DNA from 3 places in the Paraburkholderia denitrificans genome. Region 1 is predicted to be linked to each of the others. Evidence: predicted binding sites of a transcription regulator. Region 1 holds the regulator's gene; each other region holds the start of a gene.

Region 1 (9,841 bases):
GAAGCCGCCGCCGGGCGGCCGTCACTGGGTCGGCATCGCAGGGCGGTATTACCTCGTGCGCAGCTCGAACTGGGTCGTGGAGCGCGTCAGGCCGTAATGGGCCCTCGGCGCCTCCGGTCGCCACGCAGGCCGCCATCAAGGTCGCCTCGCCGCAGCGTATGCCGCGCACAGCCGGACCGGTCATGCCGGGTCCGGCTTAACAGGATGGTCAGCCCGATCCTCACTCTGCGTAGTCCACTGAGTGAGGATCGGGCTGACCATGGATTTTTACGGTTTATTACGACCATCCGCGGCGGCTGGCGAGGTTGGCCGGTCCCCTGAAAAATCCGCTGCGACGTGGTAGTTTCGCGCTCACCCCAAACTCACGATGGAATGACGCTTCAATGGAATACCGCACTCTCGGAGACACGAACGTCCAGGTCAGCCTGATCGGCCTTGGCACCATGACGTGGGGCGAGCAGAACACGGAGCGCGATGCGCACGAACAGATCGACTACGCGCTCGATCGCGGCGTGACGCTGATCGACGCGGCGGAGATGTACCCCGTGCCGCCGCGCGCTGAGACGCAGGGTTTGACCGAGCGCTATATCGGCACGTGGCTTGCGAAGCATCCGGCAGTGCGCGAGCGCATCGTGCTGGCAACGAAGATCGCCGGGCTGGCGCGTCAGCCGCACAATCCGCGGCATATTCGCGGTGAAACGAACCAGTTCGACCGCAAGAACCTGACCGAGGCGCTCGATGGCAGCCTGAAACGCCTGCAGACCGATTACGTCGATCTTTACCAGCTGCATTGGCCCGATCGCAGCACGATGACGTTCGGCCGCAATGCGTATCCGTGGATCGACGATGCGTACACCGTGCCGATCGAGGAGACGCTTTCGGTGCTCGTCGACTTCGTGACGGCGGGCAAGGTGCGTCACATCGGCGTGTCGAATGAGACGCCGTGGGGCGTCGCGCAATTTCTGCGGGCCGCAGAAAAGCTCGGCCTGCCGCGTATCGTCAGCATCCAGAATCCGTACAGCCTCGTGAACCGCACGTACGAAACCGGGCTTTCGGAGTTCACGCATCACGAAGGCGTCGGCCTGTTTGCGTATTCGCCGCTCGCGTTCGGCTGGCTCTCCGGCAAATATGAGGGTGGGGCGAGGCCGGAAGGCGCGCGCATCACGAAGTTCGAGCGCTTCGCGCGCTACAGCAATCCGCAGGCCGTCGCGGCCACGTCGCGCTACGTGGCGCTCGCGAAGGAGCATGGCATCACGCCCGCACAGTTCGCGCTTGCCTTCGTCAATAGCCGGCCGTTCGTGACGAGCAATCTGATCGGCGCGACGTCGATGGCGCAGTTGAAGGAGAATATCGCCAGCATCGACGTGAAGCTCTCACCCGAGGCGCTCGCCCAGATCGACGCGCTGCACGCGCTGCAGCCCAATCCGGCGCCGTAACCTCGGTATAACGTAGAGCACCAGGCAGGGCACTACGCCGCGCGCCGCCGCAACGGCGGCGCGTGTATTCTTGCGGTCCCGGCGCGCGGCATCCGTCGCGCCGGGCGTGCCACGGGCGTGGCACGGGGCGGGTCCGGGTATGGTCAATGCGCCACCTGTGCTCCTCACCGCTCTTGCCCGGGGCCCGCGAACCGCTTGCGGCGGCGAAAGCCGTTGGCGAATCGCGATCCATACACTACGATCCAGCTTGCGCTTCGGGGCCGCATCAAAGAAGAAGCCCCGGCGCTAGCACGCATTTTTTCGGAGAATTCTCGCAATGACGACCGCACGCGACACGCAGACGACGCCCTCGTACGGCTGGCGCCTTTTTATCTTGTTGGCGATCGTCGGTCTTTTTTACGTCAAATGGTTTCCCTACTATCACCGCGCATTCACGGCTGAGGCGACGCACTCGATCGGCCACTCCATCCTGATGGGGACCGAAGCGAACGCGCCCGCGCCGTCGCTTTCCGCCGCGCTCGATTACGCGTGGGCCTACGGCAAGGCGATCTGGCAGGCGATGGTGCTGGGGCTGCTGCTCGGCTCGGCCGTCCAGGCGCTGCTGCCGCCGCAGTGGGTTGCGCGCGTGCTCGGCCGGCATAGCTTCGGCAGCGTGGCCGCGGGCGGGCTGCTCGCCGTGCCCGGCATGATGTGCACCTGCTGCGCCGCACCCGTCGTCGCCGGATTGCGGGCACGCCATGCTTCGGTGGGTAGCGCGATTGCATTCTGGCTCGGCAACTCGGTGCTCAATCCCGCCACCCTCGTGTTCATGGGGTTCGTGCTCGGCTGGCAGTGGAGCCTGTTGCGGCTCGTACTCGGCGTGATGATGGTGTTCGGGCTGGGGTGGCTCGCGAACCGGCTCTCGACGAAGGAAGAAGCGCCTGCCGCCGACGATCGTCTTGCCCAACTCACGCCCCAGCAGGCGGGCAGCGGCAACATGTTCGTGCGTTGGGCGCAGCTGTTCTTGCGCATGACGGTGCGGCTCATCCCCGAATACATCGTGCTCGTGCTGCTGCTTGGCGCGGCGCGCGCCTGGCTTTTTCCGCATATCAGTCCGGAGGTGACGAGCAGCCTCGGCTGGATCGTCGCCTTCGCGGTGGCGGGCATGCTGTTCGTGATCCCGACGGCGGGCGAGGTGCCGATCATCCAGGCGATGCTCGCGCTCGGCATCGGTGTCGGCCCTGCAGGCGCGCTGCTGATGACGCTGCCGCCCGTGAGCGTGCCGTCGCTCGCGATGCTGGCGGGCTCGTTCCGTCCGCGCGTGCTTGCGGTCGTCGCGGCGGTGGTGGTGCTGTTCGGCATCGCCGCGGGCTATGCGGCGGTCGCGCTCGGATTTTGAAGGCGTTTGCCGTCGTGGCACGCCAAGGCGATTGATCGGGTTCTGCGCTACGCTCGCCATTCGGCAATGGCGCGGCGCATGAACCAGGCATGGATCAGGCATCAACCAGGCATCAACTAGGCATCAACCAGGCACGAATCGCGGACGCTTGCGCGTTCGTGTGCACAGGAGAGGGCCGCGGCCCGGAAAACAGTATGGCTCAGCAGAAGACGAACCCGAAACTCGAACAAGCTCTGACGCGCGGCGATCTCGCCATCCGTCAGGCCAACTCGGCACGTGCGACAGCCGTATTGCGGGCGCTCGGCAAGATGATCGTCGAGGCGTCGGCGACGATCGGCGTCGAGGCCGACACGTTGATCCCCGAGGCCGACCGCATCTACGATCCCGCCGACGGTTTGTGGCCGCAGCAATTGCTGGTGTCGCTCGATGGCCCGGTCGAGGATTCGGATCCGGAGGAAGTCCGCACCGTGTATCTCTTCGCGGACGCCGCAGTGACGACGTTCCGGGTCGAGTGGCATCGCGCGGACGGCAAGCTCGGCCGGCACGAAGGCGGTCCCTTCGCGACGGTCGCATTCATCTCGGACGTGGATATTCCCTGGGGCGACGACGAAGAGTGACTCGCCGGTTTTTTTCCGCTTCGCGGGTGGCGCTTTCCGCCGCCGCCCGCGCCTTCAGCGCATCATGCGCCTGCGAAACAGCACCGTTGCAATCGCGAACGGCACCGCCACGTAGAAAGCCAGTACGAACAGATGGAGCCCCGCGTGTTCGATGGGGCGCCCGAGCATCGCCGGACGAATCAGTTCGACCGCGTGCGCGAGCGGCAGCATCAGCGTGACGTGCTGCGCGGCCGCAGGCAGTTGCGTGATCGGGAAGAACACGCCGGAGAGCAGCAGCATCGGCGTGAGCACGAGCGTCTGATAGAACATGAAGAAGTCGTATGACGGTGCGAGTGCCGTCACGATCATCGCGCAGCTCGCGAACGCGAGTCCGGCCAGTGCGATCACGGGTAGCGCGAGCAGCATCGACGGGAAGTTCGCGTAGCCGAGCGCGCCCGCGACGAGCATGATCGCCGCGCCCGAGAGCATCGATTTGCTCGCGGCCCACACGATCTCGCCGAGCACTATGTCGCCGAGCGAGAGCGGCGTATGCATGATCGCTTCCCAGGTGCGCTGGACGTGCATGCGCGAGAAGCCCGAATACATCGACTCGAAGCTCGCCGACATCATCACCGACGACGACACCGTGCCCGCCGCGAGAAACGCGATGTACGAGACACCGTCGACGTGCCCAACCATCAGCCCGAGCCCGAAACCGAGGCCGAACAGGTAGATCATCGGGTCGGCGAGATTGCCGAACATCGATGCAATCGCGAGCTTGCGCCACACGAGATAGTTGCGCCGCCAGACGGCGATCCAGTGCGTTGCGCTCGACGGCAACGCCGCGCGCGGCTCGCGCTGCGGCGTGCTGGCGGGGTGCGTTGGCGGCGCCTTTTCGGTACGTGCGTCCATGATGTCCTGTGAGTGGGGCTGCCGGGTTTCGTCGTCGCGGTTAGCTCTGTGGCTGGTAGTCCTGACGCTGTTGATCCTGCCGCAGTTAATCCTGCATCTCGCGGCCGGTCAGCCGCAGAAACACGTCTTCGAGATTGGCGGGCCGGTGCAGGTAACGCAGGTCCGCGCGATGGCGCAGCCGCTGATGAATCGGCTGCGGATCCTCGACGTAGCAAAAGAGCGTTTCGCCGCTGATCTCCGTGCGCTCGGCAAAGGGCGCCAGCTCGTCGCGCAGCGCGGCCGGATCGGGTCCGTAGACCTCGACCACGTCGTAGCCGATCTCCGACTGAATCAGCGCATGCGGCGCGCCTTCTGCAATCTTGCGGCCTTCCTCGATTACGCACACGCGGTTGCAGAGCCGTTCGGCTTCCTCCATGAAATGCGTCGTGAGCAGAATCGTCTTGCCGCGCGCGAGCAGCGAGCGCAGACGTTCCCAGATCAGGTGGCGCGCCTGCGGGTCGAGGCCCGTGGTCGGTTCGTCCATGACGAGCACGTCGGGGTCGTTGACCAGCGCGCGAGCGAGCGTGAGGCGCCGCCGCATGCCGCCCGACAGCTCGCCGACGCGCGCATCCGCCTTGCTCTCGAGGCGCGCGAATTCGAGCAGCGGCGCAACGAGCGCACGCGTCTCGCTCGCGGATAACCCGAAGTAGCGCCCGAACACGAGCAGGTTTTCGCGGACGGTGAAATCGGGGTCGAGGTTGTCGAACTGCGGCACGACGCCCACGCGCGTGCGGGCGTGGCGCGCCCGTGCGGGCACCGGCTCGCCGCACAGGCTGATGCGCCCGGCATCGGGTGAGACGATGCCGAGCAGCATGCGCAGCGTCGTCGTCTTGCCCGCGCCGTTGGGGCCGAGGAGTCCAAAGCACTCGCCGGGGACGACGTGGAACGACAGGCCATTGACGACTGTCCTGTCTCCGTAGTGTTTGATGACCTGCTCGAATTCGATGGCGGGTGCGGGCATGGACCGTAGGAGTATGAATCGATGGAAGCGGCGCGCGCGTGGCGCACGGTGAGGCGGCCTATTCTAGAACATTGCCGCGCAGGCGGCAGGCGGCGAACCGTGTCGCGTCGGGCGTGCCTGGGTGTTCCAGGGCCGCGGCGCAGGGCGCGTATGTGCGACGGGGTCGGGCCTGGCGTTTTCCAGCCCTTGCATGTGCAATTGCGGCGCAGCATTATGAGATTGCACGGCGCGCGACCCGCGCGGGCCGGGGAGAAACCATCATGGCGAGCTACAAGAAAATCCTGCTTTGTTATGACGGCTCGCGCGAAGGCCGCAAGGCGCTGCGCTGCGGCGCGGATCTGGCGCTGGATCTGCATGCTGAAACACACCTGCTGTCGGTCGTCGACATGCGATCGACGATTGCCCAGAGCGCCGGCCTTCTGACCGATGTGGCCTGCGGCCGTTTCGAAGAGACCGCGCGCGAAATTCTTCAGGAGGGCGTGGACTGGCTGACTGAGCGCGGCGTGCGTGCCCAGGGCCATTTCGCCTTCGGGCATCCGATCGATGAGATCGCGAATCTTGCCAACGAACTGCAGGTGGATCTGGTGGTGGTCGGGCATCGCTGCCGCACCGGGCTGTCGCGCTGGTGGATGGGCGCAGGCAATACGCCGCTGCTCGACCGTGTGTCGTGCAGCATTCTGGTGGCGTGTTCCTCGGCGGCCGAGCAGAAGCAACAGCAAGCGGCCGCCTGAGCGATGCATTCGACGGCTGTGTTTCACGCTCGCCGTTGGCGCAATTACACAGCCATCAAGCAGCCATCAAGCAATGCCGTTATTGGGCGGGCTCGTTCAATTCGACCGCGCCGAGCTTCCACGAAAAAGGCCCGTGACGTTGCAGGACAGCGGAATAAGGCATGCTGTTCGATCTGCGCTGCCAGGTCACCACAAATTCATTGAAACCACGGTAGCCCGCCGTAATTTGCGGGTGGCCTGGCTCGTTTTCCTCTGAATCCGCCAAAGCCGATTCTGTGTCGGAGTCAGCGTCCGACTCAGCGGTGGAGTGAGTGTCGGATTCAGCGCTCAACTCGTCTGGTGCGTTCGCCGCGGCAGGCGCGTGCGCCGGATTACCATCGCTTGCGGCCGGCGGCTGCTCGCCGGGTGGCATTCCGTTGAGCAGCGCGGCGACGCCGTCGGGCGTCGCATACGCATCCACGAGTGACCCGATCAGCGCGGTGCCGATCGCGGTGCCAATCGCGCTGCCCAACAGCTGCATTGGATTGCTGCCGTGCTGCTCCTCCAGGTGCCGCGTCAGCATGTCGCCAGCCTGTTCCTTGAGGCTTACGCGCAACGCCGGATAGTCGACGTACTCGTTCAGCGTTGCCGCATCGCGCGCATCGGCTGCGGCCTTGAGCCGGTGCAGCACCAGATACGGCGAGGCGTAGCTGTAGCCTACTGTGGCCGCGACGAGCACCAGGGCTACCACGATGGCGACGGGTTTGATCCAGCGTTTGTTCGACAGGGATTGGGTCATGGTTGCGTTGGGATGTTTAGGATCATTTAATGAACACCGTGTGTGGACAAGGTGAATGAAAAAAAGATCCCGGACTCTCCCGTTGCCTTTACCGTTTTTCCCTTACTTAGCGAGCGCCGCGGGCAGATCCGCGTGCTGTTCGGCGATGCAGCGGTCGATCATCCGGCACACCGCATCGACCGTACCCACCATGATGAGCCGGGAAGGCCCGTGGTACACGCGCACGGGCGCCCGGCGTCCGGGCTCGGTGTGGTTCAGCCCGCTGTTGAGCGAAACGCGCGCAAATGCGGGTTGCGCGGACGGTAACGGCGGCAGTTCGACTAGGCCCGGGGCCAACCCAACCGCGGACCCAACTGTGGACCCCGGTTCGGTGTCGCTCAGGCTGTCGAAGAGAGAGCCGGATTGCGCGGCTCCCGACATGCGCGTGTTCTTCGCCGCGCAGCTGGCGAGGCCGCGCAGATGCCGCAGACGGCCGAATTGACGAAAGGGCAGCAAACGGGCAAGGCGTTCCATAACTCCCTCCAGACAGCGTTTAGACGATCAGAATTCGGTGGGGCGAATCAGGCCGACAGCGATGCCTTCGAGCGCGAACTCCACACTGCCGGCCTCGACGAAGATGTTGTCATAGTCGGGGTTCTCGGCGATCAGTTCGAGCCCGTTGGGCCGGCGCTTCAGGCGTTTCACCGTGACGTCGTCGCCAAGGCGCGCGACGACGATCTGGCCGTCCTTCGCTTCGCTCTTCTTCTGCACGGCGAGCAGGTCGCCGTCCAGGATGCCCGCGTCGCGCATCGACAGGCCGCGCACCTTGAGCAGGTAGTCGGGCTTGCTGGAGAAGAGCGCCGGGTCGCACGCGTAGTGCTGCGCGATGTGCTCCTGCGCGAGGATCGGACTGCCCGCTGCGACGCGGCCGACGAGCGGCAGCGAGAGCTGCATGATGCTCGGGTGCGGCAGCGTGAACTGGCGCGGGAGGTCGTCCGGGCCGGGCAGGAGACGGATGCCGCGCGACGCGCCTGCGGCCAGTTCGATCACGCCCTTGCGTGCGAGCGCGCGCAGATGCTCCTCGGCGGAATTGGCGGAACTGAAGCCGAGTTCGGCCGCGATCTCGGCGCGCGTGGGCGGATAGCCGGTGCGCTCGATCGCGCGCCGGATCAGATCGAAAACCTGCTGCTGTCGTGCGGTGAGTTTGGTCATGGCGGCACTGTATGAATAGACAGGTGACTGTATTTTTATACAGTATCGGATCCTTTTCAAGTGTTACTTGAAGTTCTCCGTTCGGCGGGCGTTTTCGCGGCATTTGCGCGCTACCTTGCCCACTATCTTGCCCACTGCCGGGCGGATGGAATGACGGTGCGACCGTGCTCGCGTGGCAGAGGCGAGGGGGCTTACCACTTTTGAGCATTAAAAAATGAAGAAACATTATTTTTAATGATTTAAGCCGGTCGTTAGACTGCCCTTCATCGTGAGCTGCAGGCACGCAAGACCCACGCGAAGACAACACGGAGAAAAGTGGATGGGCATTCTGGACAACGGAAAAACGGGCTGGATCAAGCGACTGGCGGCGCGGTTGATCGTTGGCGTGGCGCCGATCCTCGGCATCGCGGCGCTCGTTGGCATGGCCGCGCACACGCCCGCCGCGCATGCGGATACGTCGTTGCTGAACGTTTCCTACGATCCGACGCGCGAGTTGTACCAGCAGGTCAACGAGGCTTTTGCGAAGCAGTGGAAGGCGAAGACCGGCGAGACGCTCACGATCAGGCAGTCGCACGGCGGCTCGGGTGCGCAGGCGCGCTCGGTGCTGGACGGCCTGCAGGCCGATGTCGTGACGCTCGCGCTCGCCTGGGACATCGACGCGCTCGCGAAGAAGGGCGTCGTGCACGCCGACTGGCAAAAGCGTCTGCCCGACAACGCCGCGCCGTACACCTCGACCATCGTGTTTCTCGTGCGCAAGGGCAATCCGAAGCACATCAAGGACTGGGACGACCTCGTGAAGCCGGGCGTCTCGATCGTCACGCCGAATCCGAAGACCTCAGGCGGCGCGCGCTGGAATTACCTCGCGGCGTGGGCGTACGCCGCGCATCAGCCGGGCGGCAATGACCAGAAGGCGAAGGCGTTCGTCACGCAGCTCTACAGAAACGCTGGTGTGCTCGACTCGGGCTCGCGCGGAGCGACGACGAGCTTCGTGCAGCGCGGCATCGGCGACGTGCTGATCGCGTGGGAAAACGAAGCGTTCCTGTCGCTCAGGGAGTTCGGTTCCGGGAAGTTCGAGATCGTGGTGCCGTCGGCGAGCATTCTCGCGGAGCCGCCGGTGGCCGTCGTCGACAAGGTCGTGGACAAGCGCGGCACGCGCAAGGTCGCCGAGGCCTATCTGCAGTTCCTGTACAGCGAGGAAGGTCAGGAGATCGCGGCGAAGAACTTCTACCGTCCGCGCTCGGACAAGGTGCCGGCTGCGCTGACGTCGAGGTTTCCGAAGCTGAAGCTCTACACGGTCGACGATTCGTTCGGCGGCTGGGCGAACGCGCAGAAGGTTCATTTCGCCGATGGCGGCGTGTTCGATTCGATTTATCAGCCGCAGTGAAGTCGCAGTGAAGTCGCAGAGAAACCGCAGTGAAACATCGCACGGCAGGCGCGCCCGCAAGGGCGCGCTCTTTGGCGCGTAGCGCCGCAGCATTCTGAAAGAGCAACAAGCATGACGACGTTACGCTTACGCAAGCCCAGCGCGTTGCCGGGCTTCGGCCTGACACTGGGCATCACGGTGGCTTATCTGAGCCTCGTGGTGCTGATTCCGCTTGCGTCCACCTTCCTCAAGACCGCGACGCTCGACTGGGCGCAGTTCGTGCGCGCAGTGGCGTCGCCGCGCGTGATCGCGTCGTACCGGCTGACGTTTTTGGCCGCGCTCGGCGCCGCGCTCATCAATGCCGTGTTCGGCCTTTTGCTCGCCTGGGTGCTCGTGCGCTACACGTTCCCCTTCAAGCGGGCCATCGACGCGCTCGTCGATCTGCCGTTCGCGCTG
Region 2 (9,841 bases), on a different contig from region 1:
CATTCGTTTCCACGCGCGTCGCGGTAAAGCGGCGGGTGGTCCCGGTCGTACTGGAGCGATTCGGCGAGGGCCTGGGGTGTAATGCCAAACTCGGCCATGCGGCGGCGAATCCACATGATCAATCGTTCGCGGGCCTCGCCGTCGGCGATTTTTCCCTTCATGGATAACGCGGACATTCGTGATGGTGTGCTGATTATAGCGTGATACGGCCAGCTGTCTGGCGTCGGAGCCCGCGCAGATCGTGCGCTTTTCCGAGCCATGGATTGTGACCGCTAAGCGCGAGTATAGCGACGTTCATGCCTGTGTGGGGCACCGTTTTACGGCTGTTGCAAATTCGAGTGGCTGTCCGGGTTTTTTTCGATTGATTCCGATCGCGCAGCGCCCGGCGGCTCACGCTGTGAGCGAGCGTGCGAGGCGCGCGGCGCGCGGCGCAATGCCATCCTGATATGTGCGGCGTGCTTCACGACGTGGTTCGCGATGTAAACAGCAACCTGGTTATCATTTGCTGCCATTTAAAATCGCGAAACTAATGTGCGAATAAACTGCGCCATCCCGGCGGATGGGCAAACGTTTCACAGCGTCCGGGATGGTTCGCGCCAAAGTGCAGGGCATGCCGGAGTTTTGATTGATGAAAGTCATCCGCCGGATGGGTAAAACGTTTGCTCGCGGGTTTGCCCTTGCTTTGGCTTTCATATATTGGAAATTAAATAGATTATGGCGTGAGCGCGAATGCCGGGTGCCGATATTCGCTTTGCTGATTCCATAATCGTTGTGTGGATGTTGCCCGGTCGCGGGTTCTCTGCCTTCTTGCGTGGAACGAAGGTATCTATTGGCGGCAGCCGCTGCTGGCATTGCTGCTGCGCTCGCGACAATTGGCGACGTTTCGTCATGGCATATTTTCCGCAGAATTACGGATAAATCGCGTGCCGATCGGGAAAGCCGTATGCATCCGCCGGTCGAGTTGTGGTGATAAACATGTCGGAAAGATCAGGACGGTTGCACCGGAACGCGTGATAGCGGGTTCGGGCAGCTGAAAAATAAAAATGCGATCTGATTATGGTAGGCAGCACCTGAAGATATTCCTCTTCCATCAAATCAGTTCTGGTTACGGAGTCTCCGATGAAACAGCTTTTTTCGACGGTTAAATCCAGAATCATTCTTGTCATCGCGGTGAGCACGGTGGGTACGCTGATAATCGGCGGATTCGTCGTCAGCGGAATTTCAGCCTTGAGCGATGCGTTACACGGCACCTATAGCAGCATCGTCATTCCGACCGGCTATCTGAGCGCGACCCAGACCGATACGCTCAATTCGCGTCTTGGGCTCTGGCGCATGGTCGCGCAGAAGGACAAGTCGTTCATCCCGGCGATTCGCCATTCCCTGGTACAAATCCAAAAGGACTGGAACGGCTACTACCCGGGCGGCGTAGCGAACAGCGAAGCGCGCGTGCTGGCAGACAAGATCAATGGCCGGATCACACAGTTTCAGACCGCCGTCGAGAAGGAACTGGCGCTTGCCGGGCAGGGCGACTTCGACGGCGCGCTCGCCTGGCAGGTGAGCAGCGTTCTCCCCATCGGCGACAGCGTGACCGCTCTGCTCAAGCAGGACGTGCAGCTCAACGCGGACCTGGCCAGACAGACCGATGTCGACGGAGCGACGAAGGCATCGCGATTGAGGTGGATTTCCGCTGCGCTGCTGCTGGTCGGCGCGTTTTATTCGGTCGGCGCGGCGCTTTATCTGACCCGATCCATTACGCGGCCGTTGCGCAAGACGGTGAGCATCGCCCGCGACATTGCACAAGGCCGGCTCGACACCGAGATCGTCGTGGACGCGACGGGCGAGTTCGGGCAGTTGCTCGAAGCCATGAAGACCATGAGCGAGCGGCTGGCCACCACCATCCGGGAGATTCGCGACAGCAGCGAGTCGGTGACGGCTGCATCCGGGCAGATCGCGGCGGGCAACCAGGACCTCTCGGCGCGCACGGAAGAGCAGGCGGCGTCGCTCGAACAGACGGCCGCGAGCATGACGGAGCTCACCGAAACCGTGAAGCAGAACGCCGACAACGCTCGCCAGGCCAATTCGCTCGCAGCCAACGCGCGCGCGCTGACCAATGCGGGAAGCTCGGCAGTGGGCACGATGGTGGCGACGATGCAGGAGATCAGCGCGGACTCCGCCAAAGTGGGGGAGATCACCGGGATGATCGAGAGCATTGCCTTCCAGACCAATATTCTCGCGCTCAATGCCGCCGTCGAAGCGGCGCGCGCAGGGGAGCAGGGGCGCGGCTTCGCGGTAGTCGCCACGGAAGTGCGTGCGCTGGCGCAACGCGTGTCGGCAGCGGCCAGGGAGATCAAGGCGCTGATCGAAGTGTCCTCCGGCAAGGTGCAGCAAGGCGCCCAGCAGGCGGGCGACGTCGGCTCGACGATGGACAAGGTGATTCAGGCGATTGGCCGCGTGTCCGATATCGTGGAAGAAATCTCGGTGGCTTCCGACGAGCAGAGCAAGGGCATCCAGCAAGCGCATCAGGCGATCAACCTGATCGACGATGTCACACAGCAGAACGCCGCACTGGTGGAAGAGGCCGCGGCTGCAGCCCAGTCGCTGCAGGAGCAGGCGGCGAGGATGGCGTCCGACGTGCTGTTCTTCAGGCTCGGGGTCGAGGCATCGGCACTGGCGCAGCCGGATTTCGAGAATCCGGAGGAGCAGCCGGCCACCGAAGCGTATGCGTAGTCACCGCAGCGTAGGCGTACCCATCACCCACCACCCACCGACTCCCCCCGCCACATTTCCGCTTTCCCAAATTGTTAAAAATACTGTATAAATATACAGGTAACGGCGCGGCGAAATCCGCGCCCGTGGTGATTTCGTCATGCCCCGTTTTTCGCATGGGCAGGGCGATCTATTCCTTTGCAATCGAGCCCTGGCGGCCGAGCCCTTTTGACAGAGCGCACTCATGGCAGCAGCACTCCAGCTTGCGGCGGCCCATCTGCCGCCCCGGTTGCAAAGCCGGATCTGGCAGGGCGATCAGCTCGCGCACGCGAGCGAGCGCACGGTGCCGAGCGGGCACGCTGCGCTCGACGCGTTCCTGCCCGGCGCGGGCTGGCCTGCGGGCAGCCTGACCGAGCTGCTGGTCGAGCAGGGCGGCATCGGCGAAATGCGGCTTGTCGCGCCCGCGCTGCGCTCGCTGACGGCCACGGCCGGCCGCCACGTGCTGCTCGTCGCGCCGCCCTGGCAGCCGTATGCGTGCGCGCTCAAGGCGTGGGGGCTCGCGCTCGATCGCGTGGTCTGGGTGCGCGCGGGCGAGAACGATGCACCCTGGGTCGCCGAGCAGGCGCTGCGTCAGGGCGGCATCGGCGCCGTGCTGCTCTGGCAGGCGCGCGTGCGCGCCGATGCGGTGCGGCGTCTGCAGGTCGCCGCGCAGGATTCGCATGCGCTCGCGTTTCTGATTCGCCCGGTCGCCGCGCGCAGCCAGTCGTCGCCTGCGCCGTTACGCATGGCCTGCATGCCGGTGCCGCCCCCCGCCGATGCCGGTATCAACCGGCGCCAGTGGATGCAGCTCAGCGCCGTGTCCGTCGATATCTTCAAACGCCGCGGGCCGCCGCCCGCCCAGCCACTCATCGTCATGCTGCCGCTGCAGGATGCCGTGCTGCCCCTCGCCGGGCAGGCGTCCGCCGTGCCGCGGCCCGGGATCAATCATGTTGTGGATCGCCGTCACCTTGCCGCTCTTGCCGCTGGAGGCCGTGAGGCCGCCGCTGCTGCTGCCGCCGGACCAGCCGTTTCCGCCTCCATCTGAGGCGCAGCCGCAGGGCGCACGCACCGCGCAGGAGGCTCGCTGCTACGCGCTGGCCGACCACGCACGCGTCCTGATTCCCGATCTCGATGCGTTCGCGCTCGGCGTGCGCGCGGACAACACGCGCGCGCATGCACTCGCGCTCGCGCCGGGGCTCGTGCTGCTCGAATCCGATCCGGCCCGCGAGACCCGTGCGTTCGAGGCGCTCGCGCTCGCGCTGCTCGCCTATACGCCGAAAGTGTCGCTCGCGCAGTCGCATACGCTGTTGCTGGAGGTCGGCTCCGGGCTGCGTCTTTTCGGCGGCGTGCGCGCGCTGCTCGCGAAGGTGGCGGTGACGGTAGCCGATTGCGGGCACACCGCGCGCATTGCCTGCGCGCCCACTGCCTGGGGCGCATGGACGCTCGCCCAGGCGCGTGCCACCCGTGCTTCGGGGACGTCGCATCGCTGGCGCGTGCTCAAGGAGACGACGCTTGCGCGCGTGCTCGACACGCTGCCGGTCACGCTCGCTCCATTCGCCGCGCAGCACGATCACGCGCTCACGCAGATCGGCTGCGCGACCCTCGGCGACCTGCGGCGTCTGCCGCGTGAGGGCATTGCGCGGCGCTTCGGCGACGGCGTGCTGACCTGGCTCGCGCAGGCGCGCGGCGAGGCGCCCGATCCCCGCATCGCGTTCAGCGCACCGCCGTCGTTTCGCGCCGAACTCGAATTGCAGGCGCGGGTGGAAAGCGCCGAGGCGCTGCTCTTCGCCGCGCGCCGGCTCGTGATGCAGCTGGCGGGCTGGCTCGTCGCGCAGCATGCGGCGCTGAGCGCATTCGAGTTGCGGCTCGAACACGAACTGGCTTCGCGGCACGCACCGCGCACGTCGAGTTTGACGCTCGCGTGGGCATCGCCTTCGCGCGACGCCGGGCATCTGTTGTGGCTTCTGCGTGAAAAGCTCAATCAGACCGAACTCGCTGCGCCGGTGATCGGGCTGGCACTCATCGCGTCGGGGGTGAGCGAATACGCCGCGCCCAATGACACGCTGTTCCCGATGCCCGAGACATCGGACGCGCCGCTCGCGCAGCTGTTCGAGCGCATCGGCGCGCGGCTTGGCGAGCAGAACGTGCTGCAGCTGTTCGTCGAGGACGATCACCGGCCCGAGCGTGCGATGGCGGCGCGCGCTTATCGTGCGTCTGGTGCGTCTGGTGCGTCTGGCGCGCCTGCGCGCCGGGCGTCTTCGCGCAAGCCGCGCGGCCGGTCGCAGCCGCAGGGAGCGCAGGAGGTGCAGGGGGCGGCATCGGTGCAGTCCGTGCTCGATCTGCCCGACATGCCGCTGCCGACGCAGCCGCGTCCGGCGTGGCTGCTCGAAAAGCCGCTGAAGCTGGCCGTGCGCGGCGACCGTCCGGTCTACCGGCGGCCGCTGAAGACGCTCACGCGCACCGAGCGCATCGAGACAGGCTGGTGGGACGGCGAGGGCGTCGGACGCGACTACTACGTTGCCGCCGACAACCAGGGCCGCATGTTCTGGCTCTATCGCGAGCGCATCGGCGGGCAGTGGTATCTGCAGGGGCTCTTCGGCTGAGCAGCGATCATGTCGATGTCCGGTTCGGGCGAGGCGCCGCGTGCGCCGCTGCCAACTGATCCCCCGGCTTATCCATCTTCGCAGCCGGGCAGGGCGCCAGCTGCGCCTTTGCCGGAGTATGCGGAGCTGCACTGCCTGACCAACTTCACGTTCCTGCGCGGCGCGTCGCGCCCGGACGAACTGGTCGGCCAGGCGATCCGCCATGGTTACCGCGCGCTCGCCATCACCGACGAATGCTCGCTCGCGGGCGTCGTGCGCGCTTTCAGCGCACTGAACGAGCATGACGAACCGCTCAGAAAGGCGCACGACGAAGCCGCGCGCGAAGCGCACAGGCGCGGCGGCGAAGCGCCGGAGCCGTTCGCGCCGTCGCTGCAGCTCTTGATCGGCAGCGAGCTGAATCTGGTCGAGAAAGACGGCGGCGCGCCGTTCTGCACGCTGGTCGCGCTCGCGATGAACCGCGAGGGCTACGGCAACCTGTGCGAGCTGATCACGCTCGCGCGCTCGCGGGCGGACAAGGGGCACTATCGCGTGCACCCGGATGACTTCACCCATCCCGATGCGGATTTCGCGCACCTGCTGCATCTGCGCGACTGCGTGCTGCTTCTCGTGCCGCAGCGCGCGGCGACGCTTGCACAGACGCTACGCGCCGCGCACTGGCTCTCGGGCTTCGCGGCGGAGCGTGCGTGGCTCGTGCTCGAACTCTGGCAGACCGGCGGCGACGACACGCAGATCGAGGCGCTGCGTTTCGTTTCTCAGGAGACGGGCCTGCCGCTCGTGGCGGCGGGCGGCGTGCTGATGCATGCACGCTCGCGCAAGCCGCTGCAGGACACCTTGAGCGCGATTTGCATCGGTCAGCCGCTTGCGGTGTGCGGCCGCGCGCTCGAACCGAATGCGGAGCGGCATCTGCGCTCGCGCGTGCGGCTCGGCGCGCTGTATCCGCGCGACGCACTCGATGCGACACTCGACGTCGCCCGCCGCTGCACGTTCTCGCTCGCCGAGCTGGCCTACGAGTATCCCGAGGAACTGGTGCCGGCAGGCGAGACGCCGGCTTCGTGGCTGCGCAAGCTGGTCATGCGCGGCGCCGCCGAGCGCTGGCCCGACGGCATGACGGACAAGCGCCACGAGCAGATCGAGAAGGAACTCGATCTCATTGCCGCACTGAAGTACGAGAAGTACTTCCTGACGGTTCACGACATCGTCCGCTACGCGCGCGGCGAGGGCATCCTGTGCCAGGGGCGCGGATCCGCGGCGAATTCGGTGGTCTGCTATTGCCTCATGATCACGGAGATCGACCCCGTGCGCATGAACATGCTCGTCGAGCGCTTCATCTCGCGTGCGCGCAACGAACCGCCCGATATCGACGTCGATTTCGAGCATCAGCGCCGCGAGGAGGTGATCCAGTACATCTACCGCAAGTACGGCAAGCGCCGCGCCGCGCTCGCTGCAACCCTCATCACTTACCGCTCGCGCAGTGCGCTGCGCGACGTGGGCAAGGCGCTCGGGCTCGATACGGCGCTCGTCGAAAAACTTTCGGGTGCGCACCAGTGGTGGGACGGCGCTGATTCGATCGCGCAGCATCTGGAGGAGGCGGGTTTCTCGCCGGATTCGCACGTCACGCAGCAGCTCATTCGCCTCACGCGCGAGTTGCGCGGTTTCCCGCGCCATCTGTCGCAGCACGTGGGCGGCTTCGTGATCGCGAAGGACAAGCTTTCGCGCCTCGTGCCGATCGAGAACGCCGCGATGAAGGACCGCTATGTGATCGAGTGGGACAAGGACGATATCGACGCGCTGCGGCTTCTGAAGGTCGATGTGCTCGCGCTCGGCATGCTCTCGGCGATCCGGCGTTCGCTGGAGCTGGTCGCGTTGCGGCGCGGGCTGCCCGCGTTTCGCGTGCAGGATATTCCCGCCGAAGATCCCGCGGTCTACGAGATGTGCTGCCACGCGGATACGGTCGGCGTGTTCCAGATCGAATCGCGCGCGCAGCAGAGCATGCTGCCGCGGCTTCGTCCGCGCACGTATTACGACCTCGTGATTCAGGTTGCGATCGTGCGGCCCGGGCCGATCCAGGGCGGCATGGTGCATCCGTACCTGAAGCGGCGCCAGGGGCTGGAGACGGTGGAATATGCGAAGGACGAACTGCGCGAGGCGCTGGCGCGCACGTTGGGCGTGCCGATCTTCCAGGAGCAGGTGATGCACCTTGCGATGGTCGCCGCCGACTACACCGGCGAGGAAGCCGACAAGCTGCGCCGCGCGATGGCCGCCTGGCGGCGCGACGGCGACCTGCGCCCGTATCAGGCCGATCTCACGCAGCGGATGTTGAAGAAGGGCTACAAGCAGGAGTTTGCCGAGCGCATCTGCAAGCAGATCGAGGGCTTCGGCGATTACGGCTTTCCGGAGAGCCATGCGGCGAGCTTTGCGTTGCTCGTCTACACGAGCGCGTGGATCAAGCGCTATGAGCCAGCCGCGTTTCTTGCAGGATTGCTGAACAGTTTTCCGCTGGGATTCTATTCGCCGTCGCAACTCGTGCAGGACGCCAGGCGCCATGGCGTGACGGTGTTGTCGCCCGATATCGCGTCGAGCGACTGGGATTGCGTGCTGGAGCGGCGCGACAGACCGGGCGTGCGGATTGATGCCGATGTCGATGCCGATGTCGATGCCGATACTGATACTGATACGGCTCGCGCGCGCCGCGCCGAGGCGGCGGATTACCGGGAGCGGCTGCGCGCCGTGTGGCCGCGCGGCAGGCCGCGGTTCGCGAGCCGCCTTGTGCGCCGCTTTGCACGCAGGCTGCGCGCACGGATCGCGCTGCCGCCGCGTTTTTACGGTCGTGGCGGCCCGGCGGTGCGGCTCGGCTTCCGTCTCATCAAGGGATTTTCGGAGGATGCCGCGCGGCGCGTGATGACGGCGCGCGCGCGTGCGCCGTTCGCCGATGTCGACGATCTCGCACGGCGCGCGGCGCTCACGCGGCGCGAACTGGAGGCGCTCGCGGCGGCGAACGCCCTCGCGAGCCTCGCGGGGCACCGGCGCGAAGCGTGGTGGGCCGTGACCGCGCAGCATGCGGTGCCTGAGCTTCTGCGCGATGCGCGCGTTGCCGAGGCGCCGCTCGCGTTGCCGCGTGCGTCTGAGGGCGCGGAGATCGTCGCCGATTACGCGAGCTTGCGGCTCACGCTGAACCGGCATCCTCTTGAGCTATTGCGGCCCGGCCTCGCGAAGCAGCGCTTTCGCACGGCGGCGCAGCTGGCGCAGTGCCGTCACGGCGCGCTTGCGCGCGTGTGTGGCATCGTCACGGTGCGGCAGCGGCCAGGGACCGCGAACGGGACGATTTTCGTTTCGCTGGAGGACGAGACCGGCTCGGTCAACGTGATCGTGCATGCGGCGCTCGTCGAGACGCAGCGCAAGGAGCTGCTCGGGGCGTCGCTGATGGCGGTGGCGGGCGTCGTGCAGCGCGAGGGCGAAGTGGTGCACCTTGTCGCGCAACGGCTCGAAGATCACAGCCGCCTGCTCGGGCGGCTCGCGACCGAGAGCCGTAATTTTCACTGATCGGTGTGCGTTGTGGCGCGCGCTTCGCTGCCGCGCCGCTCGAAGCCGCCAAGCACCGTGCCGATCGCAACGTCGAACGGGGTGCGTCTGCCGATCCCGAGCGCTTCGAGACGGGTCGAAGCGAGGTGGCAGTCGCGCGGACGCGGCGTCGCATCGGCGGGCGCAGTCTGCGCGGCGAGCCGCGCCTCGACGCCGAGTGCCCGCGCGAGCCGTTCGGCGATCTCATACTTGGTCATCGGCTCGTCGCCGGACCACTGCACGATTCCGCGGACCGCGTTGCCGTCCGCACACCGGGCGAGCAACGCGCGGATCACCACAGCGACATCGGGCGTAAATGTGGGGTAGCGCGTCGCCCATGCGTCCATGGCGACCGCAGGCGCGCCCGCCCGCGCCGACGCCAGCACGGCGGGCACGAGGATCGTCACCGCAGACTCGCTCCACTCGACGACCGGCCCGTAAAGCAGCGGCAGGCGCAGCACGAGCGCGTTGTCCGTCGCATCGAGCAGCGCGCGCTCGCCATCGAGCTTGCTGCGGCCATACGCGTTAAGCGGATTCGGTGGATCGTCGTCGCGGTAGGGCGGCGTTGTGCCGTCGAACACGTAATCGGTCGAAATCGACAGCACCCATGCGCCGCGTTGCCGCGCCGCCTGCGCCATGCTGCGCACGGCGTCGACGTTCAGCGCGCGCGCGGCGGCAGGATCGTGCTCGCAGACGTCGGGGCGGCGCTCGGCGGCGGCGATGACGATGGCGTCGGGCGCCTCACGCGTGACGAACGCCTCGACGGCTTGCCGGTCGCGCACGTCGAGCGCGATCTGCGCCGGGATTGCGTGACGGAACGCGGTCTGGACGACCTGCCAGTCAGTTTCGGCCGCGAGTTCGCGAACCACTGCGCGCCCAAGCAGCCCCGAGGCGCCGATTACGGCAACTTTGAACATCGTGGGCGCGTCAGGCGT
Region 3 (9,841 bases), on a different contig from region 1:
CCGAACGAAACGCCCGACGGCACGAAGCGCAGCGCCCGCGTTTCGAGCAGGCCGAACACGAACATCGCGGGCAGCAGGAAGAACATGTACTGCTGCGGATATTCGACGAGCGCATGCATGACGAGCGCGCCGATCAACATGAAGCCGAACACGCGCTCCGGCGTGTGGTTCGTGCTCAGCGCGCGCACGAACCAGGCCAGCAGGCCGAGCAGCACGATCGCGAGGCCGATCAGACCAGTCTTGGCGAGCAGATCGATGAAGATGTCATGCGCGTTGTTGGCGATCTCGACGCCGCCCAGCGCGCGCACCAGTTCGAACTGGCGCAGCGGGAACTCGCCCCAGCCGACGCCCAGCAACGGATGCGACTTGAACATCGTCAAACCGTAGCGCCACAGTGCGAGACGCGGCGCGATCTGTCCGGCGTCCTTGAAACGGTCAGCCGCGGACACGTCGAGCTGGAGGTTGTAGCGCACGTTGGCCCAGCGCACGTACGCGTTCACGCCGATGAAGATCAACAGCAGCACGACGGGCAGCAGCCAGTCGCGCAGCGTGCCGTGCCTGCCGAGCTCCGTCACGCCACGGCGCATGCCCGCAAACGCGATCCAGAATCCCCCGACGATGATCACCGCCATCTGCAGCCACGGGCCGCGCGATACGGTGAGCGCCAGACCGCCCGCAAAGATCGCGGAAAGCACTGCCCACAGCACGACATGCAGGCGGCGCGTCTGCACGAGGAAGAGGCACGCGGCCATCGCGAATGCGATATACGTCGCGAGGTGGTTGGCCTGCGCCATATTGCCGAACGGCCGGCGATCGGTCGCGATGTTGTACGCGACGACGAGCGGCGCGAACTTCGCTTCGAGGTGGAACAGTTGCACGACCTGGCTGAACACCGCGAAGAGTCCGCCGAGCAGCAGCGCAAAGGCGGCCCACACCAGCGCGGTTTGCGTCTGCCGCGCGCGCGCGATGCCGTAACCCGCCAGCGTTGCCATGAACGCGGCAAGCAGATAACCGGCGCCAAGCCAGTTCATCAACGGCTGCGTCACGGGCAGCGCGACGATCTGAACGATCAGGAACAGGCCGAACGCGAGAGGCACCAGCGCAACCGAGGGCGTTGCGAAACCGATCGCAGGCCGCGCCGAGCGCACGAGCAGCAACACGGCAGCGCCGACGAACAACCAGAGCGCCAGCGACGTGAATTCCGCGTAGAACGTCGGCATCGGGTAGGTGTGGTTGACGACGGCATACGGTAGGGTCAACGCAACAGCCAGCAAGAAGAACGTAAGAAACCGCGTGAAATTGGAAGGCATAAGTCCGCAGGGGCGTCAGCAACCGGCGCACTATACAAAACTTTTCCCGCTCTGTGCGGGCTCTCTCCTTGTTGCGAGCGAGCGCGCACGCTTTTTGCGGTTCACGGGCGCGAGCCTGGCGGCGCGACAGCCGGGTGCCTGCGCCGCCCTGCTCTTCACGATGCCGAGCCTCACCGCGTTTCCGCGACTGACCGCGCACGATTGGTTGCGTAAGCCCCTAAAGCGCACGGTGCACGTCGAAGCCGCGTCAAGCCTCTTCAGGCCCTGCAGTCTGGCGGCGCGAGATTCGGCGGCAGCGTCGCGGCGTCGGCCGGCGCTGGCCCGGCGCCTGGCGCGCCCAGCGACGACGCCGTCTTGCTGCCCGCGAAACACTCCCACGTGACGGTGCCGCCCTGCGAGCTGCCGCGTGCGAGCGCGACGCGGGCCGTAGGCGCCTCGGCGTTGTCCGGCACCGAGGGAACCAGCACGAGCGTATTGCTTCCCGCAGGCGCAACCCGAACCGTGAAGGTGACGGCGATCTGGCCGTTCGTGTCGTCGACCCGCACCGATTCGACGTTGCGCGTCGCGGGCGGCGACGAGAACCCGGCAGAAAACGCGTTGCCGCTCGCGGCGTTTTCCGCGACCGCGAGCCGTGCCGACGACGCGAGCGACAAACCCTCGCCGACGCGGCTGCGCGCCAGATAGTCCTGATACGCGGGAATGGCGTAGGCGGCGATCACGCCGACGATGGCAAGCACGATCATCAGTTCGATCAGCGTAAAACCACCGGGCGCGAGGCGGCCCACGTTCCGCACGATCGGCGCGAACCTGGCCGACGCGACGGCCTGAGCGCGCGAGCACGCGTGCAGCAAACGCCATCGCGACACGGCTGCGGGCGTTCGCGCGAGAAAAACAGTGACGGTCATCATCCGGGCTCCAGAAACAAGAAACGCCTGTCCACGAAAGGTGAACAGGCGTCTTGATCGTATCGGCCGGTCCAGCTGCGGGACAGCCAGCCGAACGGCGTAGGAACCGGCTTACGGCTTGTTTGCCCGCTGCTCCACCTGCGCCGCGCGCTCCACCGCGCGCCGCGCCTGGCGGCGCTTGAGCAGGTGACCGAGCCCCATGACGAACACCGCGCCCGCCGCGGCCATGCCGTACTCGGCGACCGGCGTATCGAGCAGCGGCCAGCGGTCGCCCGCCGGATCGTTCACGATGAGCCCGCCCGCGATCCAGCCGAGCAGCCCCGCGCCCAGCGTGACGATGACCGGAAAACGATCGAGCAGCCGCAGCACGATCTGGCTGCCCCACACGATCAGCGGAATGCTCACCATCAGCCCGAAGATGACCAGACCGGTGCGGTGCGCCGGATCGGCGGCCTCGGCGGCGCCCGCAATCGCCACGACGTTGTCGAGGCTCATCACCGCGTCGGCGACGATGATCGTCTTGATCGCGCCGAGCAGCTTTTCGGCAGGCTTCACGTCGGCGTGTTCGAGATGCGCCGGGGCGAGCAGCCGCACGCCGATCCACAGGAGCAGCATTCCGGCGGCGAACTTCAGCAGCGGCACGTTGAGCAGCAGGACGGCGAACGAGATCAGCACGACGCGCAGCGCAATCGCGCCCACCGTGCCCCACAGGATGCCGCGCAGACGTTGTTGCGCGGGCAGGTCGCGGCACGCGAGCGCGATGACGACGGCGTTGTCGCCGCCGAGCAGGATATCGATGACGATGATCTGAACGACAGCGCCCCAGTTGAGCGACGCGAGAAACTCAGTCATGAAAGCAGTGGCGAGAACGGTGAGCGGTCAGCGCAAAAGCGCAGTGAGAGACAACGCCAGAAGCAAGCCCGGCGGGCACGAGCCAGGCACAAACCAGACGGCCAATAAAAAAGCGAGGTAGCCATCACTGGCTCCCTCGCTTTTTGCCGGGACCCTTATGAAAGGATTCCGCAAGCATACCAAAAACGCCGGCTACCCGCGCGAGCAGGGCCGGCGATCGGCGGTATTACAGCACTGCCTTCAGCAGACGGCCCATCTCCGACGGATTGCGCGTCACCTTGATGCCGCAGCCGTCCATGATTTCCAGCTTCGCGTCGGCCGTGTCCGCACCGCCCGAGATCAGCGCGCCGGCGTGGCCCATGCGCTTGCCCGGAGGCGCCGTGACGCCCGCGATGAAGCCGACGACCGGCTTCTTCATGTTGTCCTTGATCCAGTAAGCGGCATTCGCTTCGTCCGGACCGCCGATCTCGCCGATCATGATCACGGCGTCCGTATCCGGATCGTCGTTGAACATCTTCATGACGTCGATGTGCTTCAGACCGTTGATCGGATCGCCGCCGATACCGACTGCCGACGACTGGCCGAGGCCGAGCGCGGTCAGCTGCGCGACGGCTTCATACGTCAGCGTGCCCGAACGCGACACGACGCCGATGCGGCCCTTCTTGTGGATGTGACCCGGCATGATGCCGATCTTCAGCTCGTCCGGCGTGATCGTGCCGGGGCAGTTCGGGCCGAGGAGCAGCGTCTTGCGGCCTTCGCGGCGCATGCGGTCCTTCACTGCGATCATGTCGCGAACCGGAATGCCTTCCGTGATGCAGATCGCGAGATCGAGGTCGGCCTCGACGGCTTCCCAGATCGCAGCAGCGGCGCCTGCGGGCGGCACGTAGATGACCGACACGTTCGCGCCGGTCGCTTCCTTCGCTTCGCGCACGTTAGCGTAGATGGGAATGCCCTCGAAGTCCTCGCCGGCCTTCTTCGGGTTCACGCCCGCGACGTATGCTTCGCGGCCGTTGGCGTACTCACGGCAGGCACGCGTGTGGAACTGACCGGTCTTGCCGGTGATGCCCTGCGTGATGACCTTGGTGTCTTTGTTGATCAGAATCGACATGTATTGACCTCTGTTCGCCTGGCGTTGCGTTGCGTCACGTCGGCTGCGGCCTTCGCGCCGTCGCCACGCCATTCGGTATGCGGTGAAAATTACTTGCCTTCGGCGGCCGCGACAACCTTCTGCGCGGCTTCTTCCATGCTGTCCGCCGAGATGATCGGCAGGCCCGAATCGGCCAGCATCTTCTTGCCGAGGTCCTCGTTCGTGCCCTTCATGCGCACGACGAGCGGCACCTTCAGGTCCACCGCCTTCGAAGCGGCGATCACGCCTTCGGCGATCACGTCGCAACGCATGATGCCGCCGAAGATGTTCACGAGGATCGCCTTCAGGCCCGGGTTCGTCAGCATCAGCTTGAACGCTTCGGTGACCTTTTCGGTCGTCGCGCCGCCGCCGACGTCGAGGAAGTTCGCCGGTTCGCCGCCGAACAGCTTGATGGTGTCCATCGTCGCCATCGCGAGGCCTGCGCCGTTCACGAGACAGCCGATGTCGCCGTCGAGCGAGATGTACGCGAGGTCGAATTTCGACGCTTCGATTTCAGCCGGATCTTCTTCGTCCAGGTCGCGGTACGCGACGATTTCCGGGTGGCGGAACAGCGCGTTCGAGTCGAAGTTGAACTTCGCGTCGAGTGCGATGACCTTGCCGTCGCCGGTCAGGATCAGCGGGTTGATTTCGGCGAGCGATGCGTCGGTTTCCCAGAACGCCTTGTAGAGACCCTGCAGGATCGCGCGGGCTTGCGGGACCGAAGCGTCGGGCACGCCGATTTTCTTCGCGAGGTCGTCGGCTTCTGCGTCCTGCAGACCCTTCGACGGATCCACGGCGATCTTGTGGATCGCTTCCGGCGTCTTGGCGGCCACCTCTTCGATGTCCATGCCGCCTTCGCTCGAACCCATCACGACGACCTTCTGCGAGACGCGGTCGATCACGAGGCCGACATACAGTTCCTTCTTGATGTCAGCGCCTTCTTCGATCAGCAGACGGTTGACCTTCTGGCCTTCCGGACCGGTCTGGTGCGTGACGAGCTGCATGCCGAGGATCTGGTTCGAATATTCGCGGACTTGCTCCAGCGACTTCGCAACCTTCACGCCGCCGCCCTTGCCGCGGCCGCCTGCGTGGATCTGCGCCTTGACGACCCACACCGGGCCGCCCAGCTCTTCGGCGGCCTTGACCGCGTCATCCACCGAAAACACCGGCTTGCCGCGCGGTACCGCGACCCCGAATTTCCGCAGGATTTCCTTACCCTGGTACTCGTGAATCTTCATGCGTGATTCCCTTCAGTCTGAGAGTTGGATTGGACTTCGTTTCCGCTGTTGTTATTCGTGCGTGACGGCATCGACCTTGCGCTCACGCGTCCGGGTCGACGTCCTCGCGCACGCCGGCTGTCTCCGCGCCGCGCTCCTCGGAGAGCGGCGCATGACCATACCAGCGCGGATAAAATTGTTCGACCGCCTCGCCGTCGAACCGCAGCGCATGGCAGCGGCCGAGCTGGAAAGGCGGCTTTTCGCCGGCGCTGGCAACCTTGCCGCTTTCCGGTCCTGACGCTTCACCCGGCGAGCCGCTCTGGGCATCCCAAACCTCTCCGGCGAACGCCTGCACCGCGGCGGTCGGCAGCACGCCGAGCATCTCGGTGAGATGCGTGCAGCCAGCCGTGCCGCCAAGACGGCGGCCCGCTTCGCGGCGGAAGTTCTGGAGCAGATTGAGCCCGATGAGGGCACGATAGGCGGGATTGGAATTCTGGCACAAACGACCGTAGGGCACCCAGTCGGACGACGCTTCGGCGTCGACGACGTTGAACCTGCGATCGATCGTGATACGCAGCCAGAGTTCATGGATCGGCAGACCATTGGGCCGAACGCCAGTGGCGAGGGGCACATCGCGTGGTTTGTGGTCGGTCAGGCAGGCGTCGATATCCCACAGGCCGTCTTCGCGCTCGTAGGCGACCGCCCGGATTGCACGCTGATGTCGCAACTGGCGGGGCACGGGCGGGGAAAGCGGCATGCGAAAGCTTGAGACCGGATTGGAAAACCGCCGAATTTTAACATACCGGGTATTTCCGACTGACAGGAACACCCTGGTAGATCAGGCCTTTACAAATGCCGTACGGCCTCAGTTTTCCGGCCAGGCTTCGTCGATGCCTTTGAGAATCTTGCCGATGATGCCCATCGAAAATCCGCGCGCAGCGAGAAACCGCGCCTGACGCGCGCGTTCGGCCGGTGTCGTGGGCAACTGGCCGTATTTCTTCTCCCAGACGGCGCGTGCGCGGGTGAGTTCGGTCTCGCGCAACTGCGCGTTCACTTCCTCGATGAGCGTGTCGTCCACCGCGTGGCGCCTGAGTTCGCTGACGATGCGCGTCGTGCCGAGCCGCGCGGCGCGGCGATGAATCACGCTCTCGGCGAAGCGCGCGTCGGAAAGCCAGCCTTCGCGGACGAGCGCGTCGAGCAGGGCTTCGAGCGCGTCGACGTCGTCGACGAACGGCATCAGCTTGCGCGAAAGCTCCGCGCGGCTGTATTCGCGGCGCGAGAGGTAGGCGAGCGCGCGACTCTTGAGCGAACGGACGGGGCGCCGCGATTCGGCGGTGGCAGCAGTACGCGCGGAAGCGGTCCGTGCCGCACGGGCGTCGGAGGTGCGCTGAAAGCGGTCGGCGCCCGCGTCGGCAACATCGCGCCCGGAATGACCAAAGCCGCGCTCGCCCTCGCGGGCGTCGCGGCTTTCCTGGCCGTCGCTCGGGCGGCCCGTATCATGTTGCGCCTTGGGCGCCGATGCGGACCTGCCCTTGCGAATCACGGGTGAATTACTCCTCTTCGTCCGCGATTTCGACTTCGCCGGCATTGTTGGCGTTCGCCGGCATCGCGCTCACGCCGAGCGATTCGCGGATGCGGTTCTCGATCTCGCGCGCGATTTCCGGGTTCTCGCGCAGGAATTCACGCGCGTTGTCCTTGCCCTGGCCAATGCGCTCGCCGCTATAGCTGTACCACGCACCCGCCTTGTCGACGATCTTGGCCTGCACGCCGAGGTCGATGATTTCGCCCTGACGCGAAATGCCCTCGCCGTACAGAATGTCGAACACCGCTTCGCGGAACGGCGGCGCGACCTTGTTCTTCACGACCTTCACGCGCGTTTCGCTGCCGATCACTTCGTCGTTCTTCTTGATCGAGCCGATACGGCGAATGTCCAGACGCACCGACGAGTAGAACTTGAGCGCGTTGCCGCCCGTGGTGGTTTCCGGGTTGCCGAACATCACGCCGATCTTCATGCGGATCTGGTTGATGAAGATGACGAGGCAGTTGGTGCGCTTGATCGTGCCGGTGAGCTTGCGCAGCGCCTGCGACATCAGACGTGCCTGCAGACCCGGCAGCGAATCGCCCATTTCGCCTTCGATTTCGGCCTTCGGCACGAGCGCCGCGACCGAGTCGATCACGATCATGTCGATCGAGCCCGAGCGAACCAGCGCGTCGGCGATTTCGAGCGCCTGTTCGCCCGTGTCCGGCTGCGAGATGAGCAGCTCGGGCACGTTCACGCCGAGCTTCGATGCATATTGAACGTCGAGCGCATGTTCCGCGTCGATGAAGGCCGCCGTGCCGCCGATCTTCTGCATTTCGGCGATCACCTGGAGCGTGAGCGTGGTCTTGCCCGACGATTCCGGACCGTAGATCTCGACCACGCGGCCGCGCGGCAGGCCGCCCACGCCAAGCGCGATGTCGAGGCCGAGCGAGCCGGTGGAAACCACCTGGATGTTTTCAACCGCTTCGCCGTCGCCGAGCCGCATGATCGAACCCTTGCCGAACTGCTTTTCGATCTGCGCGAGCGCGGCGGCAAGCGCCTTGCTCTTTTCAGCAGTCAGCCCAGCCGAGCCTTTCTTGCTATCTTCCATGAATCGTCCTTTGCTATGATGAACGGCATCTCGTGACGGCGCACGGGCTTGTTTAGCTCATTGCCCAGCTCATTGCCCCGGTTAATACCCGAGCTGATGCGCGCGAACGCAGATACTGTATAAAAAAACAGTGGTTTTAGCAAGCCCCAAGCTCACCAAAACCGCGAAATTTCGGGAGACCGCCGCGCGCCACGCAAGCCCGGTGCGGGCCTGGAGACGACGCGCACGCACCATGCGAATTCTCATTGCCGAAGACGACAGCATACTCGCGGACGGACTCGTCAGATCACTCCGCCAATCGGGCTATGCCGTCGATTACGTCAAGAATGGCGTCGACGCCGATACCGCGCTGTCGATGCAAAACTTCGACCTGCTGATCCTCGATCTGGGCCTGCCGAAAATGCCGGGCCTCGAAGTGCTGCGCCGCCTGCGCGGACGCAATTCCACGCTGCCTGTGCTGATCCTCACGGCCGCCGACAGCGTCGACGAGCGCGTGAAAGGCCTCGACCTCGGCGCCGACGACTACATGGCCAAACCCTTCGCGCTCAACGAACTCGAAGCGCGCGTGCGCGCGCTCACGCGGCGCGGCGCGGGCGGCGGGCCGACCATGGTGCGCCACGGCGCGCTGTCGTTCGACCAGGTCGGGCGTGTCGCGCGCATCAACGACCACGTGCTCGATCTCTCGGCGCGCGAGCTGGGCCTGCTCGAAGTGCTCATGCAGCGCCTCGGGCGCCTCGTCTCGAAGGAGCAGCTCGTCGATCACCTGTGCGAATGGGGCGAGGAAGTCAGCAACAACGCGATCGAGGTCTACGTCCACCGGCTGCGCAAGAAGCTCGAAGCGGGCGGCGGCGTGCGGATCGTGACCGTGCGCGGGCTCGGCTATTGCCTCGAAAAAGAACCGTCGGCGGGCACGAACGGAGCTGCGCAACCGGGCGCAGCACAACCGGACGCGGCGCAACCGGCTGAGCAACCAGGTGCACAACCGGCCGAGGCAACCGCCGCCAGCACGCCGCCCGCGATGCCGGCCAGCCACTATTACAAATAGCCAGGCTTGAAGATGGCCGAGCCCGCCCGCGCCTCGCCGCCGTCCGTCCCCGCGACCGATACGCTCGACGACGAAGCGCGCGACGCCCGTTACGCGAATCCGTTCGCCCCGCCGGACGAAACCGAAGCCGTCGCAGAGGCGCGCCCGCGCTCGCTCTTCGGCGAGATTCTCGACTGGATGCTCGCGCCGCTCCTGCTGCTCTGGCCGATGAGCATCGCGGTGACCTACCTCGTTGCGAAGTCGATTGCGAACGGTCCGTTCGACCGCGCGCTCGAAACCGACGCCTATGTGCTCGCGCGTCAGATCCACCCGGTCAACGGCGTCGCGGAACTCTCGCTGCCCGCCTCCGCGCGCGACTTCCTGCGCGCCGACAACGTCGACAACGTGTTCTTCCAGGTGCTCGGCAGCCGCGGCGAACTGGTCGGCGGCGACCGCGACATGCCGCTGCCGCGCGAGGACGATCGTCCTCCGCCGGGGCTCGTACAGTTTCGCGACGACATGCTTCACGGCATCGATATCCGCGTAGCCTACACGACCGTCGAGCTGCCGCAGATGCCCGGCGCGCAACCCGCGCTGGTCCAGGTGGCCGAGACGCTCGACAAGCGCCGCCAGCTCGCCAACGACATCATCAAAGGCGTGATCCTGCCGCAGTTCGTGATCCTGCCGCTCGCGATCCTGCTGGTGTGGTTCGGGCTTTCGCGCGGGCTCGCACCGCTGCACGCACTGCAATCGAACCTGCGCATGCGTCGCCCCGAT

What was found. Region 1 encodes LexA, which represses DNA repair genes until DNA is damaged. Its sites were predicted from a motif close to ACTGTATNNNNATACAGT; they were not measured.
Region 2: imuA (translesion DNA synthesis-associated protein ImuA) is a predicted target of LexA. The motif match lies at 2,810-2,827, and genes of this name have one in related genera.
Region 3: recA (recombinase RecA) is a predicted target of LexA. The motif match lies at 8,155-8,172, and genes of this name have one in related genera.

The regions. Positions count from the first base shown of each region.
Region 1 covers NZ_JBHSMP010000007.1:394,331-404,171, reverse strand. The annotation lists gene ACFPTO_RS05195 (RcnB family protein) at 1-97, shown strand, start outside; gene ACFPTO_RS05190 (NADP(H)-dependent aldo-keto reductase) at 384-1,436, shown strand; gene ACFPTO_RS05185 (permease) at 1,753-2,814, shown strand; gene ACFPTO_RS05180 (hypothetical protein) at 3,009-3,431, shown strand; gene ACFPTO_RS05175 (ABC transporter permease) at 3,486-4,322, opposite strand; gene nodI (nodulation factor ABC transporter ATP-binding protein NodI) at 4,408-5,322, opposite strand; gene ACFPTO_RS05165 (universal stress protein) at 5,583-6,053, shown strand; gene ACFPTO_RS05160 (DUF2939 domain-containing protein) at 6,133-6,831, opposite strand; gene ACFPTO_RS05155 (hypothetical protein) at 6,934-7,344, opposite strand; gene lexA (transcriptional repressor LexA) at 7,372-8,022, opposite strand; gene ACFPTO_RS05145 (sulfate ABC transporter substrate-binding protein) at 8,342-9,406, shown strand; gene cysT (sulfate ABC transporter permease subunit CysT) at 9,518-9,841, shown strand, end outside.
Region 2 covers NZ_JBHSMP010000009.1:338,765-348,605, forward strand. The annotation lists gene ACFPTO_RS07485 (H-NS family nucleoid-associated regulatory protein) at 1-161, opposite strand, end outside; gene ACFPTO_RS07490 (hypothetical protein) at 499-852, opposite strand; gene ACFPTO_RS07495 (methyl-accepting chemotaxis protein) at 1,120-2,727, shown strand; gene imuA (translesion DNA synthesis-associated protein ImuA) at 2,951-3,790, shown strand; gene ACFPTO_RS07505 (Y-family DNA polymerase) at 3,693-5,348, shown strand; gene ACFPTO_RS07510 (error-prone DNA polymerase) at 5,364-8,888, shown strand; gene ACFPTO_RS07515 (dTDP-4-dehydrorhamnose reductase family protein) at 8,882-9,823, opposite strand; gene ACFPTO_RS07520 (heavy-metal-associated domain-containing protein) at 9,834-9,841, opposite strand, start outside.
Region 3 covers NZ_JBHSMP010000037.1:24,962-34,802, reverse strand. The annotation lists gene ACFPTO_RS22180 (PglL family O-oligosaccharyltransferase) at 1-1,310, opposite strand, end outside; gene ACFPTO_RS22175 (pilin) at 1,568-2,218, opposite strand; gene ACFPTO_RS22170 (TerC family protein) at 2,327-3,067, opposite strand; gene sucD (succinate--CoA ligase subunit alpha) at 3,294-4,175, opposite strand; gene sucC (ADP-forming succinate--CoA ligase subunit beta) at 4,265-5,431, opposite strand; gene ACFPTO_RS22155 (DUF2889 domain-containing protein) at 5,514-6,167, opposite strand; gene recX (recombination regulator RecX) at 6,276-6,953, opposite strand; gene recA (recombinase RecA) at 6,961-8,040, opposite strand; gene ACFPTO_RS22140 (response regulator) at 8,273-9,085, shown strand; gene ACFPTO_RS22135 (sensor histidine kinase) at 9,098-9,841, shown strand, end outside.